2 regions of the Vibrio agarivorans genome follow, and region 2 is predicted to be linked to the other one. Evidence: predicted binding sites of a transcription regulator. Region 2 holds the regulator's gene; the other holds the start of a gene.
What was found. Region 2 encodes CRP, which controls carbon source genes, mostly activating them, when cyclic AMP is high. Its sites were predicted from a motif close to TGTGANNNNNNTCACA; they were not measured.
Positions count from the first base shown of each region.

Region 1: malT (HTH-type transcriptional regulator MalT) is a predicted target of CRP. The motif match lies at 7,499-7,514, and genes of this name have one in related genera.

Region 1 covers NZ_JAUFQF010000002.1:246,905-257,232, forward strand. Annotated here, with positions in the region: gene QWZ05_RS06655 (replication initiator protein RctB domain-containing protein) at 1-1,232, shown strand, start outside; gene QWZ05_RS06660 (hypothetical protein) at 1,969-2,166, shown strand; gene QWZ05_RS06665 (DUF3283 family protein) at 2,329-2,535, shown strand; gene QWZ05_RS06670 (YebC/PmpR family DNA-binding transcriptional regulator) at 2,649-3,365, shown strand; gene QWZ05_RS06675 (NAD(P)-dependent oxidoreductase) at 3,568-4,437, shown strand; gene malT (HTH-type transcriptional regulator MalT) at 4,604-7,312, opposite strand; gene QWZ05_RS06685 (glycogen/starch/alpha-glucan phosphorylase) at 7,873-10,326, shown strand.
Region 2 covers NZ_JAUFQF010000004.1:653,065-663,392, reverse strand. Annotated here, with positions in the region: gene QWZ05_RS11570 (aspartate aminotransferase family protein) at 1-889, shown strand, start outside; gene astA (arginine N-succinyltransferase) at 968-1,987, shown strand; gene astD (succinylglutamate-semialdehyde dehydrogenase) at 2,002-3,459, shown strand; gene QWZ05_RS11555 (DUF1338 domain-containing protein) at 3,543-4,346, shown strand; gene crp (cAMP-activated global transcriptional regulator CRP) at 4,463-5,095, opposite strand; gene QWZ05_RS11545 (phosphoribulokinase) at 5,332-6,201, opposite strand; gene QWZ05_RS11540 (YheU family protein) at 6,281-6,502, opposite strand; gene QWZ05_RS11535 (hydrolase) at 6,544-7,521, opposite strand; gene QWZ05_RS11530 (TIGR02444 family protein) at 7,551-8,027, opposite strand; gene QWZ05_RS11525 (ABC transporter ATP-binding protein) at 8,024-9,946, opposite strand; gene kefG (glutathione-regulated potassium-efflux system ancillary protein KefG) at 10,069-10,328, shown strand, end outside.

The sequences.
Region 1 (10,328 bases), on a different contig from region 2:
ATCAACTACATGGCGTTGCAGCCCCAAACAAAACACCGCTCTACATTACGGATATTCTCTCGTTGCGCGGCAAAAAAGACAGTGGACCAGCGCGCGACTCTATTCGTGACAGTATCGATCGTATTGAATTTACCGACTTTCAATTGCATGAGCTTACTGGCCGTTGGTTAAGTGAAAACATGCCCGAGGGCTTTAAAAGTGACCGCTTCCGCTTCCTTGCTCGAACCATAACCGCGTCAGAAGAAGCACCAACGGAAAATGCGGATGGTGAGATTCGTATCAAGCCGAACTTATATATTTTGGTTTGGGAGCCGTCGTTTTACGAAGAGCTCATGACCCGAGATTATTTCTTCTTGTTCCCACCAGAAGTGCTGAAACAGCATACCTTGGTGTTTCAGTTATACTCCTACTTCCGCAGCCGCATGTCCCGTCGTCATACCGACACCATGCTTTTGAGTGAGCTCAATCAGAAGTTGGCGCGCAATATTGAGTGGCGCCGGTTCTCAATGGATTTGATCCGTGAACTTAAGAAGTTGTCAAAAGGGGAGGGGAGCGACGATCATTTCTTAGTGAATTTGTGGGGTTACCATCTGACGATCGAGACGATCAATGAAAACGACAAGGTGATCGACTATCAAGTCGATATTAAATGTGATGTCGAAGAAGTATTGAGATTCTGTCGTGCCCGCACCACCAATGCAGGGAAGCGTAATATGGCGCCAACTCTGCCTAACCCGCTACGCAACGAAATGGTGACGAAGCAACAGTTGGATGAGCTTTCAACCGTGATTGATGGTGAGTTTGAGCCGATTCAACGAAAAACAGGCGCAAGCAAGGGCAAATTGGGGCGACGTGTTAAGCAGCGTAAGCACCTTGTGGAGATCAATGCTGACGAGATCACCATTACCTTAACTAAATATACCTCTCAGGAAGCGCTAGAACGCAGTATAGCAGCGTTATCGGCTATGACAGGTCATTCACCCTCTTCGATCAAAGAAGAGTGTCAGGGGCTCATAGAGAAGCTCGATTGGTTAAAGGTAAAAGATCAGGTATTGCCGTATGAAACGCTGAGTCAGCTCGTTGAGCTCTACAACAAACAATCTGACGCTAAGCACCTGACGATTGAACGCTTGATTGCTGGTCTTGCTGTGCGACGTAAGGTATGTAAGCAAGTATTGGATGGCCACCTCGATGAAGCCGTGTTCCGAGCGCTAGACGAGATGTCAGCCTAGATGTTTGTTTGCGAGAAGCAACGTTTAAGAGAACAACGCCGTTGGTATGAATCAAAGAGTGTGACAAGTGTAACAGCGTTTAATGTTTGAAATGACTGTTTACACTTGGCGATAAAAACAACCGTTTTCGTGCATTTCTCTGACATTTAACTGACATTACGACACCGGCTGCCTCCTAGTATAGAAAGCGAATAGACAACCTTTTGTCCTTTCTGATGAAATTAGATTGGCTCATATTGTTACATTCATTCTGAATAGTTCGCGAGTTCTTAGGAGCTCGCATTTTTTTGTCTCGTGTTTTCCCTCCCCATGGCATTCCTGCCACTTTGCTGTAATTGTTATTACTCTTGTTGTGCCTTCGTAGATTCAATGACGAGATCGTATTCTCCTTGATCATGCTTTCGTTATTTTGTGACTTACCTTGATCATCTTTCCGAACGAGAGTTAACGCACCGCTAGTCGAGGGTGAATATGCGTAGTAGTTCGTAGTGAGTAGAGAGCGCGATTTGAAGGCGTTGGAGCGAGAAAATGTGACACAGCGCTGATGATAAAACAAACAGCGTATTTTCGTAAATGTAATCGTGAAATTGACCCAACGCAAAGCAATATTGAGTGAATTGTCAGTTGAGTTTTGGAAGCGTAATCTCAGTCACAGAAAGAGAGAGAAAATCTTAACAAGGGAATCGTCATTTGCTACTGATTAGGTGTTGAAACATGGTTTTATCAGGAGGAAACAATGTCCATTAATTCTATTGACCATGATGAAATGTCAACCATCACTCATAAATGGGATCACGACAACATGCCTGACGATGTTCAGCCAACCAAGCAGGTGAAATGTGCGGAAGCTCGTCGTCGTATCGAAATGCTCAAGGAAATTAGAGAGAGCGGCCTCACAATGGAAGAGGCGAGAGAGTTAGGTTTGATCCATTAATCTTTCGAGGGTGGCGTTCACGTCACCCTTATTGTTTTTGTAGTGCCCCTTCAGTAATCGCTGTATGGAGACTACCGCCTAGATTTCAAACTCACACCTTTGGTTCACTTCCGTGTATACTGTGTGCCTTATGTACCAACTTGTCAGTGCGAGTAACCCGAAATGTCTCATAATTTGTCACTTTTAGACGCCAGCGCAAAAAATGTTATTGAGCTGGACAAGCAAGCTTCGTTTATCGTTTGGAAAGTCAAAAATGGCAAAGGAACCTTCGAGGAAGTTCAAAACCAGTTGGACAAATTGACCGATCCTGCAGAGCAAGAGACGTTTCAAGCATCAGTGATGAAATATCGTCAGATGATGGGTCTGTAAGGGTTGTTATTGGTCAAAGAACACCGAACTAAACGGTTTAGTTAATTGAAAAGGGCAATGGTTTTGCTAAAATCTTTGCCGTTAAAAATCGAAACACTAGAGAGAACATCCCGATGGGAAGAAGTTTTGAAGTGCGCAAAGCCTCAATGGCGAAAACTGCAGGCGCAAAAATTAAAGTTTATTCTAAGTACGGTAAAGAGATTTACGTTTGTGCAAAAAATGGCGGTTCTGATCCTGATATGAACCTATCGCTTAAGCACCTAATTGCAAAGGCGAAGAAAGACCAAGTTCCAGCACACGTTATTGATAAGGCACTAGACAAAGCGAGCGGTGGCGGTGGTGAAGATTACCAACCAGCGCGCTACGAAGGCTTTGGCCCAGGTGGCACTAGCGTGATCGTTGACTGTCTGACTGATAACGGCAACCGTACATTCCAAGATGTTCGCCAATGCTTTGTAAAAACAGGCGCGAAAATTGGTGTAGAAGGTTCGGTTTCTCACATGTTTGCTCACCAAGCGGTATTCCAGTTTAAGGGCGAAGATGATGAAGTGGTACTTGAAGCTCTGATGATGGAAGACGTTGATGTGACTGACGTTGAGCTAGAAGACGGTGTGATCACTGTGTTCGCTCCAACCACAGAGTTCTTCAAAACTAAAACTGCACTGAACGCGGCATTCCCAGATGTGACTCTTGATGTCGAAGAGATCACGTTTGTTCCTCAGACTCACACGCCAGTAGCTGGTGAAGATGCTGAGAAGTTCCAGAAGTTCCTGGACATGCTTGACGACTGTGATGACGTTCAACAGGTTTATCATAACGCTGAGCTTTAATCATTGCGGGCTGTCTTTGACAGTGAATCGCGTATGATAAGTTAATCTGGTATCAAAAATGCCCGCACAAGCGCCTTGCTTGTGCGGGCATTTTATTATGCGTCTCTTGACCAATAATATCTCAACAGTGCGTCTAGGCAGTGACATCGCTGCTCAATAGCGCTAACGTGTTGTAAACAAATCGACGATGAAAGGATTGGCAATGAAAGTTACTTTTCTTGGCTTAGGTGTCATGGGATTCCCTATGGCAGGGCACCTCACCAAAGCGGGCTTTGATGTGACAGTATTTAACCGCACTCACGCAAAAGCAGTTGCGTGGGGAGAAGCATTTTCTGGCCACGTGGCCTCAACGGTACAAGAGGCAGTGTGTGAAGCCGACGTGGTGTTGCTGTGTGTCGGCAATGACGATGATGTTCGTAGCATGACCACAAGTAAAAGTGGGGCGCTTCACTCCATGAAAGCGGGGGCAATTCTTGTTGATCATACAACGACGTCTGCCAGCCTAGCGGAAGAGCTCTCACAAGCGGCTCAGAGCCATTCTATTCGATTTATGGATGCACCAGTCTCAGGAGGCCAAGCCGGTGCGGAGAATGGCGTTCTGACGATTATGTGTGGTGGCGACCAAGCGTTGTTTGATGAACTGCAACCGGTTTTTTCTGCTTACGGTAAGTCGTCGGTGTTGATGGGTGCGGTAGGGCAGGGACAGCGCGCCAAGATGGTCAATCAAATTTGTATTGGTGGTGTATTATCTGGCTTGTCGGAAGGGCTTTTGTTAGCGGAAAAATCAGGTTTAGATATCGCGACTGTCGTTGACTGCTTAAAGCATGGCGCGGCGGGCTCTTGGCAAATGGAGAATCGCGGTGTCACCATGTCGCAAGATAAGTTCGATTTTGGCTTTGCGATTGATTGGATGATCAAAGATCTTGGTTTTTGTCTTGATGAAGCAGAGCGCCAAGGCGTCACATTACCTCTGACGGAAAAAGTGATTGCGCAGTATCGTCAGCTGAGTTCGCAAGGTGACAACCGAATGGATACATCGGTATTAATTCGCGCATTGCGCCAAGAGCAGTAAACAGTTTTACACTGTAAATGTGAGAAGCCTAAACAAGCTGAACCAAAGCGACTTTGACTTAGTCTTCAGCGTTTTGGGTCTTTCATGATCTCATCTTAAAAATGAACGAAAAAAAGAGCGCCAGCGAGTAACGCAGGCGCTCTTTCTATTTTTCGCTTCGCTATCTCTAATAGCCCATTAACTGCAGTAGGTTTTCTGCCGTGCGGATTGCCTCTTTGCGGTTGGCGATGTTGAGCTTTTGATACAAGTTGCGAATATGGGTTTTAATCGTTGTACCTGCGACATCCAGCTCTTGCGCAATCTGCTCGTTACTAAACCCAGAGTAGATCAGGCCAAGTACTTGCCACTCTCGCTGCGTGAGAGGGCTGGTGCGCACTAGTTCAGGAATATTTGGGTGATTGACCAGCTTCTCAACAAACTCTTCATCAAAGTGTACTGAGCGACTGCGCTGCGTGGTTGAGATGTCTTTCATCAGCTGCTGCGCTCGGTGACGCTCAAGATCCCCAAGTTCGGTCTTGTGGGTCAGTTTTTCAAGCAGGTGGCCAATTTTGCTGCCATCAACAAGGAAGTTACCCAAAATACCGGTTTGGTTGGTCATCTCTAAGGCGTACTTGAGCTTCGCTCGTGCTTCATCGTCTTCACCTTTGCTCGCAAGCAAAATAGTTTCGACAATTAGGTTACGGTTCGTATCCGTCACTAGCTGATGCTTATCTGCCTCTTGCTGCAGGAAGCTAAGCGTCTCTTGTGCTTGCTCAAACTCACCTAAGTTAATGTAGGCGCGTACGATATTGCGCCACTGTAACTGAGTAAAGTGGTTACACGCTTTATCTGGGCGAGTAGCAGTCTCTAGCCACTGCTGGATCGCACCACTGTCACCACGCGCCTGCCAGAAGAGCAGTAAGGAGAGTGAGGCATTCGCCGTCCAATCAACGTGGTAGGTGGATTGCTTCATCATGTGCTCGATTTGCTTGATGAACTTAGCTGCCTTATCAAGCTCACCACGACCAATCGCGATGCGTGCCAGCATAGAGTAGGAATGAAGGTGACGTGGGTCACTGTCGTTGCCAAGTACTTCAATCCCTTGGTAAGCACACACCTCAGCTTCATCCAATCGATTCCAGCACCACAACAGCTGTGAGCGGATACGCAGCAAGAACTCATTCATTGGCAATTGCTGAAGTTGATGCTCCTCAATGAGCTTAAAGGCGTTGTCTTGTACTTCGTAGGCCGCTTGAACGTAACCTTGAGCAATTAAGATCTCGCTCTGTTGCAGCATTGCCCACAACGCTTGATGGTAAACCTGATATTGACGAGCAAGCTTCTCTGTTTGTTGCATCATCGGCAGCGCACGACTGAGATGGCCAAGTACGTGGTTGACTTCGCCGACAACAGACGTGGCGACAATGCGGCTACGATATACCGTGTGATCAAGTTGACTGAGCGCCAGTTCCGCCAGCTCAAGTGCTTGCTCAGGCTGGTTTTGGTTAATCGCTACCTGTGCTTTTAGTGCATTAAGCTCACCTTGCTCTTTGGAGGATAGAGTGACATCGTACTCTTCCATGTGCTCAATCGCGGTGGTGAGCATGTCACCTACCTTGTTATAGCCATTGAGACTCTGCTCAACCCACGCTTGCAGCATCACGAGTTTCGGTACTGTGTAAAGCTGCTCTGGCGATAGGCTGCTGATCGCTTTTTCAAGGGACTCTAGCTCGCCTTGGTTGAACATCTTCCATCCGTGCTCACGCAGAATACCTGCCATTAGCTCAGTATCATTCGACATTTGAGCATGGCTGAGGGCGCGATGAGGCATACCTTGTTCTAGCCAAGCTTGCGCCGCTGCTTGGTGTAACTCTCCCTCTTTTTGTGGGATCCGTGCTTGACGCTCGTGAGCAAGAAACTCTGCAAACAGATTATGGAAGCGATACCAGTTGTGCTCTCCCTCAAGAGGGTAGACAAACAAACCATAGCGATTGAGAGACTCAAGCATGCTTAGTGCGTCTTCGCGCTTAGTCAAGGTGCAGACGAGGGTATCGTTGAAGTGATCCAGTACAGAACATTCCAACAAGAACTGGCGTGTCTCTTGATCAAGAAGATCGAAAACTTCCTCAATCAGATAGTCCCAAAGATGGGCGTGATTGAATTGTGAAACTGACTCAGCCGATTGTACTAAGGTACGCTGTTGGTGCTGAGCTTGTAAAGCGATCAACTGCAGCGCAGATGGCCAGCCTTCCACATAGGTGCGAAGGCTATTCGCAGTTTGATCGTCAATGCCATCATCTACTCGCTGATTGAAGAAACGTGTCGTCTCTTCAGTATCAAATGCGAGCAGCTCGTTGCCAATCTCAATCATCAGGTCACGAACGCGCAGGTTAGCGGTGCCCAATGGCGGTGCAGATCGGCTTGTGACCACTAGCGTGAGATTGTCAGGCATATGTTTAAGGAAAAAGCGCATCGCTTCATGAATTTCGTCATCATTAATGAGATGGTAGTCATCGATAACAATGTAGCTCTCTTGATAAAAGTCAGAAAGCTCAGTGAAGACTTCACCAAATAGTGAATGCAATGATGAGAACTGGCGCTTCTCAGCCAGTTTTTGAGCATTTGGACAGCAGTTATCTGTCGCTTTGTTCAGCGCTTGCAAAAAATAGTTAATAAAGCGAAATGGGTCGTTATCACTCTCATCTACGCTATACCAACCGACATGCGTTTTATCTGCTAGCCACTGAGCTGCCATTGTGGTTTTACCGTAGCCAGCTGGCGAACGGAACAGTACTAATTTGTAGCAGTTAGCTTCTTGCAGCAAGTCTAAAACTCGTGGGCGTAGAATCGCGTTATGTAATCGGCCCGGGCGAGTTAACTTTGATGGTATCCACATCTTATTCTTACCCTGATTTATCCAATGCACCGTTAACGGTGTCTCTATTTATTCGTCATACGTGCCTAAAAGTAGGATGGTATGACTGGGTATCGTCATGTTACTGAAAGAAAAACGCGAATGGCATTGATCCAACCCTCGTTTTCGCTCGCAATTCGTACATCTGGTACAACTACGCCCCATATCTGTGGGCTTGGTCACAAAATGTAGTCATTTGTTCACTATTATTGAAATCGATTGCACTGCTTATTAGCACAAAAGTGATGGCTCGATAAATATTTGTGACCAAGGTTATAAAAATCCCGATAACTCTAAAAAGGTTAATTTTTCTGTCATCGTTTACGGTTGTTTATAAAACGACCATGAGTGTGATCCGGTTCAACACAAATTTGAGCAAATCGAGTGTCAGTGAGAGTTAGATCACTTTATTTGCAAAGTAATAGGCTCTACGCCCTGTGCTCTCCTCCTATCCTCCACCCTATACGGGAGGATGTTTTGAAATAGGGGACAATGCACGATATATCGTAGATGGATTAAAACCAATAAGTGAGATTTCTCTAATGAAACCTACTCAACAGAAAAACTTTGACAAAGCTGCATTCCAAGCAGATGTTAAAAAACACCTTTCAGCGACTTACGCGACAACAGTAGAAACAGCTTCTCCTCGTGCATGGTACCTAGCAATGGGCCGCGCACTAGCAGAACTAACAACGCTTGACTTGCTACAAACAGAGCAAGACCCAAAAATCAAACAAGCGAAAAGCGTTAACTACCTTTCACTAGAGTTCCTTATTGGCCGTTTGACAGGTAACAACCTGATCAGCATGGGTCTGTACGAGCAGATCACTGAAGCGATGGAAGAGCTAGGTCAAAACCTAACAGATCTTCTAGAAGAAGAACGTGACCCATCACTAGGTAACGGTGGTCTAGGTCGTCTAGCAGCATGTTTCATGGATTCTTGTGCTGCACAAGAATACCCAACTGTAGGTTACGGCCTGCACTACGAATACGGTCTATTTAAGCAGTCATTTGAAGATGGCCGCCAGAAAGAAGCACCAGACGCATGGCGTGGTGTTGAGGGTTACCCTTGGGAAGTGGCTCGTCCTGAACTTGCTCAAGAGATCGGTTTCTTTGGCCGCGTAGAAGTGGTTAACCAAGGCGGCAAAGAAGTCCGCAAATGGGTACCAGGCATGACTGTGAAAGCAATGCCATGGGATCTACCTATCGTAGGTTACGAGTCAGAAACAGTGTATCCACTGCGTCTTTGGGAATGTCAGGCTCTTGCGCCTTTCTCTCTAGAGAGCTTCAACAACGGTGACTACTTCGAAGCTCAGCACGCACTGATCGATGCAGGTAACATCACGAAAGTTCTTTACCCGAACGACAACCACGAGAAAGGTAAGACTCTGCGTCTAATGCAGCAGTACTTCCACTCAGCAGCATCGGTACGCGACATCCTACGTCGCCACGAAGCAGCAGGTTACACACTAGCGGATCTTCCTAAGCAAGAGACTATCCAGCTTAACGATACACACCCAACTATCGCTATCCCAGAATTGATGCGCATCCTTCTTGATGAGAAAGGCCTATCTTGGGAAGAAGCATGGGAAATCAGCTCGCACACATTCGCGTACACAAACCACACTCTATTGCCAGAAGCACTAGAGACTTGGTCTGAGTCGCTAATTCAGCGTCTACTTCCTCGTCACATGGAAATTATCTTTGAAATCAACCACCGCTTCCTACAAGAAGTACGTGCAATGTGGCCTGGTGATGGTGAGAAGCAAGCTAAGCTTTCTATCATCCAAGAAGGTTTCCACCGCATGGTTCGTATGGCTAACCTATGTGTTATCGGTTCATACGCAGTTAACGGTGTAGCAGCACTTCACTCTGAGTTGGTGAAAGCTGACCTATTCCCAGAGTTCCACGAGATGTACCCAACTCGTCTACACAACGTAACGAACGGTGTGACACCTCGTCGTTGGTTGAAATTCTGTAACCCAGGTCTATCGGCTCTTATCACTGAGAAGATTGGTTCTGAGTGGCCAGCTAAGCTTGAACAGCTAGAAGGCATTGCGGAATTTGCTAACGATGCGAAATTCCAAAAAGAGTACATGGCTGTTAAGAAACAGAACAAACAGCGTCTAGCGGATTGGGTTAAAGAGAACATGGGTATCGAGCTAGATACGAATGCTATCTTTGACGTGATGATCAAGCGTCTGCACGAGTACAAGCGCCAGCAGCTTGATTTGCTACACGTGTTGTCTCTATACCACCGCCTACTGAATGACCCAACGTTTGATATGACGCCACGCGTTGTATTCTTCGGCTCGAAAGCGGCGCCAGGTTACCACTTAGCGAAAGAGATCATCTTTGCGATTAACAAGGTTGCTGAGAAAGTAAACAACGACCCTCGCCTAGGCGGTAAGCTGAAAGTGGTATTCATCCCTGACTACCGTGTAAGCATGGCTGAAATGTTGATCCCAGCGGCTGACGTTTCTCAGCAAATCTCTATGGCAGGTAAAGAAGCATCTGGTACGGGTAACATGAAGATGGCGCTTAACGGTGCCCTAACTATCGGTACGATGGACGGTGCTAACGTTGAGATCCGTGAAGAAGTAGGCGATGAGAACATCTACATCTTCGGCTTAGATGTTGATGGTGTGAAACGCACACAAGCGGCAGGTTACAACCCATACGACTACTACAACGCTGACCCACTATTGAAAGCATCTCTAGACCTACTACTAGGTGATGAGTTCACTCCAGGTCAACCAGGTCTACTACGTGCAACATACGACAGCCTACTAGATGGCGGTGACCCGTACCTATGTCTTGCTGACTTCGCGTCTTACGTGAAAGCTCACGAAGATATGGACGCGCAATACCGTGACCAAGCAGGTTGGGCGAAGAAAGCGATTCTAAACACGGCGCTAGTTGGCAAGTTCAGCTCAGACCGTTCGATTCGCGACTACGTGAACAACATTTGGAAACTAGAAGCGGTTAACCGTTAATT
Region 2 (10,328 bases):
GGCCAACGAAGCTGCCCTGAAACTAGCTCGCCGCTATGCCGCCGATGTCTATGGTGAAGATAAGTCAGAGATCATCGCTTTCAAACAGGGCTTTCATGGCCGAACTTTCTTTACTGTCACCGTTGGTGGTCAAGCCTCTTATTCTGATGGCTTTGGTCCGAAGCCAGGCAATGTGACTCACCTGCCTTACAACGATATTGATGCGTTGCAAGCCCATATGTCAGAGCGAACATGTGCCATTATGATGGAGCCTCTACAAGGTGAGGGGGGCATAATTCCTCCAACGCCAGAGTTTGCTCAAGCTGTGCGTGAGTTGTGTGATAAACACAATGCACTGCTTATTTTCGATGAAGTACAAACCGGCAATGGCCGTACCGGTGACTTTTACGCGTATCAAGGTTTGGGTATTACTCCTGATATCTTGAGCACGGCTAAGTCTCTTGGTGGCGGCTTCCCAATTGGTGCGATGCTAACCACCGACAAGCTTGCTGAGCACATGAAAGTCGGCACTCATGGTTCAACTTATGGCGGCAACCCTCTTGCTTGTGCAGTGGCAGAAGCGGTTGTGGATGTTGTGAGTGATCCGCAAGTCCTTGCTGGAGTTAAAGAGCGTGAAACTTGGTTCCGTGATGGGTTGAATGCCTTGAACGAAAAGTACCAGCTGTTTTCTGAAATACGGGGTAAAGGCCTACTACTCGGTGCGGCACTGAATGAAGAGTGGCAAGGTCGCGCACGCGATGTGCTAGTCGCAGCAGGTCAGCAAGGCCTAATGGTATTAGTGGCTGGCGCGAATGTGGTGCGTTTCACGCCATCGCTGGTCATTACAAAAGAAGAAGTTGATGCAGGATTAGCACGACTTGATAAAGCTTTGGAGAGTCTTGTCTCCTAAAAATCTATCGCTTGCTCTGAGCGCGGAGAGTTCTCACCGCGCTCCTTAAGCGTTCAACAGCATCAGGAGGGAGTATCGATGCTTGTAGTTCGTCCAATTAGTCTATCTGATTACGAAGCCTTACATACCTGTGCCGTCGAGTCTGGCCATGGCTTCACATCTCTACCCGTCAATGAAGAGTTACTGACTAATCGCATTACCCATTCAGAATACAGCTTTGGCAAGCCAGAGGTGAGCGAACCGGGTGATGAAGGTTATTTGATGGTGGGTTTCGATAGTGAAACTGGTGAGGTTGCCGGTTGTACTGGCATTGAAGCGTCAATTGGCTGGGATGTACCGTTCTATTCTTACCACATCAGTACCGTTGTCCACTCATCGCCTAAGCTAGGGGTGAATAATGTGGTTAAGCTGCTGACCTTTGGCAATAACTACACGGGGTGCTCTGAAATCTGCACCTTGTTCTTACGTCCGAGCTTTCGCCAAGGCTTGAATGGGCGTCTGATGTCTAAGTGCCGTTTCTTGATGATGGCAGAACACCCTGAGCGATTTTCGAAGACGATTTTTGCTGAGATGCGTGGCGTCTCAGACGATGATGGCAACTCGCCGTTCTGGAAGTGGCTACAAGAGCACTTCTTCTCGATTGAATTTACCTTAGCGGATTATCTCACAGGCATTGGTAAGAAGGGGTTTATCGCGGATTTAATGCCTAAGCTGCCTATCTATATCAACTTGTTAAGTAAAGAGGCGCAAGCGGTGATTGGCAAGGTGCATGAGAACACCAAGCCTGCGTTGCGCTTGTTAGAAAAAGAAGGCTTCACCTGCCGAAACTATGTCGACATCTTTGATGCCGGCCCAACGGTGGAGTGTGATTTACAGCATATCGAAACGGTGCGTCATTCGTTCCGCGCGAAGGTACACGTCGCTGAACATTCCAGCGCGAAAGACTTTTTGATCGCTAATACCTCTTTCGAGCACTTTAGAGCCACTGCAGCAAAAGCGGCTTATGACCAAGAAGAGGGCTCAGTCATTCTAGCCCCAGAGGTCGCTGCAGCACTGCAGGTACAAGAAGGCGATTACGTGCGCATGCACGCCCAGTAACAAGGAGAAAAGATATGACGCATTGGATTGCAGGACAATGGATCGCGGGGCAAGGTGAGGCGATGCAGTCTGTTAGCCCATTTAATGATGAGGTGATATGGCAAGGTGATAGTGCCACGCCTGCTCAAGTAGAATCAGCAGTCAGCGCAGCAAGAGTAGCTTTTTCTAGCTGGAAGAAACTGACATTTACCCAGCGCGAAGCGCATGTGTTGGCCTTTGCCGATAAGCTCAAAGAGCGTGCAGAACAGCTAGCAGAAGTGATCGCTCAAGAGACTGGCAAGCCTTTGTGGGAAACACGCACAGAAGCCGCTGCCATGGCGGGTAAGGTAGCGATATCGATTCGCGCCTATCACCAACGTACCGGTGAGCATCAGCGTGAAGCCAACGGTAATCAGATTGTACTGCGTCATCGCCCGTTGGGTGTCATGGCGGTATTTGGCCCATACAACTTCCCTGGGCATTTACCTAATGGTCATATCGTACCTTCTCTTTTAGCAGGTAATACGGTGGTGTTTAAACCATCGGATCTAACGCCACTGACAGGCGAGTTTGTGATGCGACTGTGGCAGGAGTCTGGTCTACCTGAGGGAGTGATTAACCTAGTTCAGGGTGGCAAAGAGACGGGGATCGCGCTTGCTCAAGCAAAAGGGATTGATGGTCTCTTGTTTACCGGTAGTGCAAATACCGGTCATATACTGCATCGTCAATTTGCGGGCCAGCCCGACAAAATGCTCGCCCTTGAAATGGGTGGTAACAACCCAATGGTGATTTCCGAGCAGTTTGGCGATCTTGATGCAACCGTCTACACCATTTTGCAATCCGCTTTTATTAGTGCTGGTCAACGTTGCACCTGTGCACGTCGCTTATATGTCCCTCAAGGAGAGGCAGGTGATGCACTGCTTGAGAAGCTGGTTAGTGCAACTCAAACGATTGTCATAGATGAGCCTTTTGCCGAGCCCGCGCCGTTTATGGGGCCGCAGATATCAAAGCAAGCCGCCGACCATATTCTCGCAGCTCAAGCAAACTTATTGTCATTGGGTGGCAAGGCGCTGCTGGAAGGTCAGTCGCAAGGGTTTGCGTTTGTCTCTCCTGCGATTATTGATGTCACTAACATCAGTGCCTTACCAGACGAAGAGTACTTTGGCCCACTATTGCAGGTGATTCGTTATCAAGGATTGGAACAAGCCGTGGCGTTAGCGAATGACACTCGTTATGGCTTATCGGCCGGCTTAATCTCAACCGATGATGACGAGTGGGCATACTTTGTCGATAACATTCGAGCGGGCATTGTCAATCGCAACCGCCAATTGACAGGAGCAAGCGGAGACGCACCTTTTGGTGGCCCGGGAGCTTCTGGCAACTTACGTCCAAGCGCCTTCTATGCTGCAGATTATTGTGCCTATCCGATGGCATCGATGGAAGGCAGTGAGCCTTTACTGCCAGCGACATTAAGCCCTGGGTTAAAACTATAATCATTTTTCTCGTCACAAGCTGAGGGTAGCTCGAGAGCTACCCACCTTTTCCCTCTTTTTCAAAGACAAAGCAAGGAGAGAGTATGACCCCAACTTTCACCGTCGACACACTGTTTGCGCGAATGTGGCAAGACTATATTCATCGCTTGTGCCCCTCTGCTGAGCAAGTACATCAGATACTAGAGGAGGACAAGCCACTGATTAATGACCATATTGCTTTGAGGACCTTTAATATAGAGCCACTGGGTATTGAGACCTTAGCCAAGCCATTTCTGGCTTTAGGTTATCAAGAAGGAGGTGATTATGTTTTTGAGAGCAAAAAGCTGTTAGCGAAGCATTATGAACATCCCGATCCTAACCAGCCGAAGGTGTTTATCAGTGAGTTGAAAGTTGAAGAGTGTTCAATACAGCTTCAATCGATCGTCGCACGCCTTGTTGCCCAACTGGATGCCAATAAGCTATTAACGCCGGAGTTTCTCTTTGCGGGTCGCTTGTGGGACATCTCATATCAAGAGTATCAACAATTGGCGCAAGAGAGTGAGTATGCCTCTTGGCTCGCGGCGCACGGCTATGGTGCCAATCACTTTACGGTCAGCGTGAATCAACTCAATGCGTTTGCAGAGGTCGTTGACGTAAATGCTCGGCTGAGGCAGACGGGTTTTGTTATCAATGAATCGGGTGGGGAAGTGAAAGGCACTCCCGAGGTGTTACTAGAGCAATCATCGACTATGGCCGACAAAGTACTCGTCCAATTCAGTGATGGAGAGCAGCACATTCCGGGCGGTTTTTATGAGTTTGCCAAGCGCTATCCGACCCGCGATGGTTCACTGTATCGCGGATTTGTCGCAGCGTCGGCGGACAAAATCTTTGAGAGTACTAACCAGTAGTCTCTAATACCTTAAATAGGCAAGACATAAAAAAACACCAAACGGAGGTTTGGTGTTTTTTTCAATTTAATCAGCTTACTGAAAATTCACACGGACTCGTTGAGAGCCATTGAGAATTAACGAGTGCCGTAAACCACGATAGTTTTACCGTGTGCAGAAATTAGGTTCTGCTCTTCAAGCATCTTCAAGATACGGCCAACGGTTTCACGTGAACAACCAACAATCTGACCGATCTCTTGACGAGTGATCTTGATTTGCATGCCGTCTGGGTGTGTCATTGCGTCTGGCTGTTTCGCTAGGTTTAGTAGCGTCTGAGCGATGCGACCTGTTACGTCAAGGAATGCTAAGTCACCCACTTTTTGGCTAGTCACTTGTAGGCGGCTTGCCATCTGCGCTGAAAGGCGCATTAGGATATCTGGGTTAACTTGGATAAGTTGACGGAACTTCTTGAATGAAATCTCAGCAACTTCACATGGCGATTTTGCACGTACCCAAGCAGTACGCTCTTGGTCTTCTTCAAAAAGACCTAGCTCACCAATGAAATCACCTTGGTTTAGGTAAGAAAGGATCATTTCCTTACCTTCTTCGTCTTTAATAAGAACCGCAACAGAACCTTTTACGATGTAGTACAAGGTTTCCGCTTTTTCACCAGCGTGAATCAGCGTGCTTTTTGATGGGTACTTATGAATATGACAGTGTGAAAGAAACCACTCTAACGTTGGATCGGTTTGAGGTTTACCTAGAACCATAAATATATCTTCCTCTGCAGGGTTCGCTTGCTGCTTTCCTTATTGCGCTAAGCTTAACTAGGCTTAGTAGCATAAGTGCTGAAGACACTTGCTGCAAGCTATCTCGTAATTCAGACAAGATAGTAACGCGTTTCTTGTGCGATTTCTTGATTTTAACGGGGTAAGATGACCGATAATTACTCAGATTCTGTGCACCTGATCACGTACTGACAAGGTTGTCTGGTTATTGGTCGCAATTAACCTATTTTCCCAGTTTCTATAAGCTGCTGTAAGATGGGTCTGACAATCAATTCCATCGCAAAACTCATCTTACCCCCGGGCACAACAAGTGTGTTGTGGCGCGACATAAATGAGCCGTCAATCATCGCTAGCAGATAAGGGAAGTCGACATTTTTGATCCCGCGCAGACGAATCACCACAAAACTCTCGTCCAGACTTGGGATGCCTTTCGCATTTAGCGGGTTGGAAGTGTCGACGGTAGGGACACGCTGAAAGTTGATATGGGTGCGTGAAAACTGCGGAGTGATGTAGTTTAGGTAGTCATCCATTGAGCGGACGATAGAATCCATCACTGCTTCGCGTGAGTGTCCACGGTCACGAGTGTCGCGGACAAACTTTTGAATCCACTCTAAGTTAACGATAGGCACCATGCCAATCAGAAAATCGACGTGTTTAGAGACGTTGACTTCACCATCGACTACGCCGCCATGCAGGCCCTCATAGAACAGTACATCGGTATCTTCGGGCAGTTGTTGCCATGGAGTGAAGGTTCCAGGCATTTGGTTGTAAGGCACCGCTTCATCAAAGGTATGTAGATAGCGACGCACTTCCCCTTGCCCCTCTTCGCCATAGCGAGCAAAAAACTGCTCTAGTGCAGAGAAGTCGTTGGCTTGTGGGCCGAAGTAGCTGATGTGTTTGCCTTGCTCGCGTGCTTTGCGAATCTCCACGTCCATCTCAGGACGGGTAAAGCGGTGGAAGCTATCTCCTTCCACCCAGGCGGATTTGACGTTCATCATATTGAACATCTTTCTAAAGGCTTCTGACGTTGTGGTGGTTCCTGCACCAGAGGAGCCGGTCACCGCGATAATCGGATGCTTGGCTGACATGACTTACCTGTCTATTTAATAGTTATGATTTTTGGAAGCTTAACCTTAGCGCACCAAAGTGACTTTGGCGAGGTTGTGGTTAGAATTTTCCGATGGACTTACGAACCTGAATATCAATGGTTTCATGTAGCTCAGAAAAGACGATAACGGCATCGCCTGCCTCTATTTGCTTGCGTACCTGTTCCACCTTTTGCGCCAGGGTGACTTCATACTCTCCGTAGTCGGTCCCCTCGCGAAGGATGAACTCTTTGATTAGGTTGTCGAGTGTCTCGGATTCAATTTCTTGCCATGGGATGATCATCAATACTTCTCCACTTCATGATCAATCTGTCTTAATGCGTATTATGCCGACTTTGAGAGACATTCGTAATAGGCAGGCAGCGCTTCTTCTAGCCAAAATGTGGGTTTTAGTAAACTGCCGCTGAGAAAGCCAACGTGACCTCCATGCTCAAACAGACGGTAATCGATATTATCTGGCAGGATAAATTTGGGGATCACGTCTTCAGTCATGAACGGGTCGTCTTTGGCATGAATGATCAATGTTGGTGTAGTGATGGCTTTGAGGTGATTGATCCCAGAGCACTGCTGGTAATAGTCTTCAGCATCCTTAAAACCGTGCAGGGGTGCTGTAATTAAATCATCAAACTCTTGTAAACGGGTGACGCGTTTAATGCTCTGATAAGTGATCTTAAGTTCACCCTTGATCAGATGGTGTTTACGAATGGCGTTGCGTTTAAGCGAGCCCAGTAGGTAGTTACGATAGAGTTTGGAAAACCCCTGCTCAATTCGGTTGGAACAAGCCGCAAGATCGAGTGGCGCTGAGATTATACTGGCCGCATCAATCAGCGACTCATCTTGGTATTTCGCTAAGTAGTTAGCGAGCATGTTGCCGCCAAGGGAGATGCCGACCGCCACCAATTTATTCTCAGGAAACTGAGCGCGTAAATGTTTAAGGAAAAAACGGGCGTCTTCCGTTTCTCCCGAGTGATAGGCTCGAGCTTGTAGGTTAGGTTTTCCACTACAGCCGCGAAAGTGCATCATCACAGATAGCCATCCGTCATCAGCGAAGGCTTTCATTAGGCCATTGGCGTAAGGGCTATAAAAACAGCCTTCTAGTCCGTGGAAAAGCACGAATAGCGGCTTTTTCTGCGCATCAGGGTGGTTAGGGTCTTGACTCCAAGCGAGATCAAGAAAGTCACCATCGGGTGTGTCGAGAGTTTGCCATTGAGGCTCAAACAGCGCTTTCTTACGAATCATGCGCGGAAATAGGGTTTGGGCGTGAGGGTTTTTTAGGCCCGTTGCAGCGATAAATTGTGGCATATACTACAGTCCTTGTATCTATCGGTTGCTTAGTTGAGCAACGCTTCCACTGGCTTAGCGAAAGCCGCCTGTAGGTGTTCTGCGCCAAGTTGTAGGCAGTACATCTGGGTTAGACTGTGTTCCTCTCTACTGGTGAGGGTGAGGTGATTAATACAGTCTACGAGGTCGGCTTGCTGTTGTTTTTCTAGTTGTAATTCAAACTGTAGGGCTTCTCTGTACAGTGTGTCACTTAGCGCTGTTTTGAGCTTTCTGCGTAGCTCTCGATAGTGATGCAATAGCGCTTCGGTGCGCCCGAGAGATTGTTCGACTCGATGCCAGTCCTGTTCTTGGATGGTGTAGTGATGCTCATCGAGCCATTTTAGGGCGATCAACAGATTCACATTACCGTGAAACTGGTTTTGCAATGCTAGGCAGGCATCTTTCACTTCTCTGCTCGAGTAGTACTCGAGGCTAAATTGCCACAGTTGCTCCATGGTGAGAAGTTGATGTGCCTGCTGATTGGTCATACTGCGTTGAATTCCTGTTCCATCTGCTCAAGCGTCTCTTGCTGCTCCATCCACTCCATTTCAACCTCTTCGAGTTGAGACTTTGCGTTGGCTTGATCAGCAAGTACTTGGTTAAGTTTAGCTTTGTTTTCTGCTTCATACAGGCTGTTATCTAATAATTGTTGTTCAGCTTGTGCGACAGCGGCGCCTAACTTATCCATTTTTTCTTCGAGTTTTGTCAGAGTTTTGCGAATAGGAGCGGTCTGTTTACGAAATTCTGCTTCGCGGCGCTTCTGCTCTTTCTTAGCTGCAGCACTTTGGCTACTGTCTTTGGCTGGCTGCGCAGATTGTGCCTCTTTCTTTTCGATTTTTTGTTGTTCAGTCAGCCATTTATAATAATCAGTCAGATCGCCATTGAATGGTGCCACTTGTTTGTCATGCACTAAGTACAGGTCATCTGTCGTGGCGCGTAATAGGTATCTATCGTGGCTGACGATGACCATCGCACCCTCAAATGTTTGTAGTGCTAGCGTAAGAGCTTGGCGCATATCCAAATCAAGGTGGTTGGTTGGCTCATCGAGAAGCAGTAGGTTTGGCTTTTGCCACACGATTAATGCCAGCACGAGACGAGCTTTTTCTCCGCCAGAGAACGGCGCCACTTTCTCGAGTGCTTTATCACCCTGGAAACCAAAACTGCCCAAGTAGTCGCGCAGTTGTTGCTCGGTGTGGTTTGGCGCTACCTGCATCATATGTTGTAAAGGTGTTTCTTCTGGGTGCAGCGTCTCTAGCTGATGCTGAGCGAAATAACCAATTTTGACACCTTGAGAATAGGTTAAGTCACCACCTTGTGGTGTTAGCTCGCCAGAAAGGAGCTTAATTAGGGTCGACTTACCGGCACCGTTGCGACCAAGTAGGCCAATACGGCTGCCCGGAACGAGATTAAGGCGAATTTTCTCTAGGATCAGGTTGTCGTCATAACCTGCTGCTACGTCATCCATCATCATGATTGGATTAGGAAGTGCAGCGGGTTCACGGAACTCAAAGCTGAATGGGTTATCAAATTGGGCAGGCAGCACCTTTTCGAGTTTCTCAAGCGCTTTAATGCGGCTTTGTGCCTGACGAGCCTTAGACGCTTTGTAACGGAAACGGTCGATGTAGCTTTGCATGTGCGCCATCTGCTTCTGCTGCTTTTGGAACATCGCTTGTTGCAGAACCAGCTTTTGAGCACGTTGATCTTCAAATGAGGAGTAGTTGCCGGTGTATTCGTTAAGCTTCTCATTCTCGATATGAATGATGCGGGTGACGATCGGATCGAGAAAGTCTCGGTCGTGCGAGATCAAGACCAATGTGCCAGGGTAAGACTGTAGCCAACGCTCAAGCCACATAACGGCATCTAAGTCTAAGTGGTTGGTCGGTTCATCGAGTAGTAGTAGATCTGAGCGACACAATAGCGCTTGCGCTAAGTTAAGGCGCATACGCCAACCACCGGAAAACTGTGTCAGGTTCCATTGCATTTGGTCTTGGCTGAAACCAAGGCCATCAAGTAACTCTGCCGCACGGGAGCGAATCGTATAACCGCCAATGGTCTCAATTTGCCCATGCAAATCCGCAACGAGCGTGCCATTGTCGACTTGCTCTGCTTCAGCAAGACGCTTTTCTAGTTGGCGATACTCTCTATCACCATCAATCACATATTCGATGGCGCTGCGATCCAGTGCTGGTGTTTCTTGGGCAACCCATGCGAGCTCCCAGTGTTTGGGTTGTTGGAAGCTACCGGCATCAATCGATAACTCATCTTTCATTAGTGCAAAAAGCGTTGATTTACCGCAGCCGTTTTTACCGACTAAGCCAATTTTATCCCCCGGGTGGATAGTGGCTGATGCTTGGTCTAGAAGTGGCTTTCCACCACGGAGAAGTTGGATATCAGTAAAGGTGATCATTGCGTCTTCGTTCTTAATGGCACTGAAAAACAAGCCCTGCCATGCTCGGCAGGAGAAAAGTCGATTCTATCTTAATTTCGGGTATGTTGAGAGCGATAAAGGAAAAAGAAGCAGGGCAAGGAATGACCCACCATAATAATGATGTCAGCCAATCATCTCATTCGCACACCACTCAATCCGACTCGCCGTTGCGTGTGTTGGTTATTTATGCACACCCAGAATCTGATCAATCTATTGCTAATCAAGCAGCGCTTGATGCGATAGGCGATCTTGAGCACGTCACGATTCATGACCTCTATGCAGTCTACCCCGACTTCTTTATTGATGTGAAAGCGGAACACCAGCTGGTCTCACAACATGATGTCATCGTATTTCAACACCC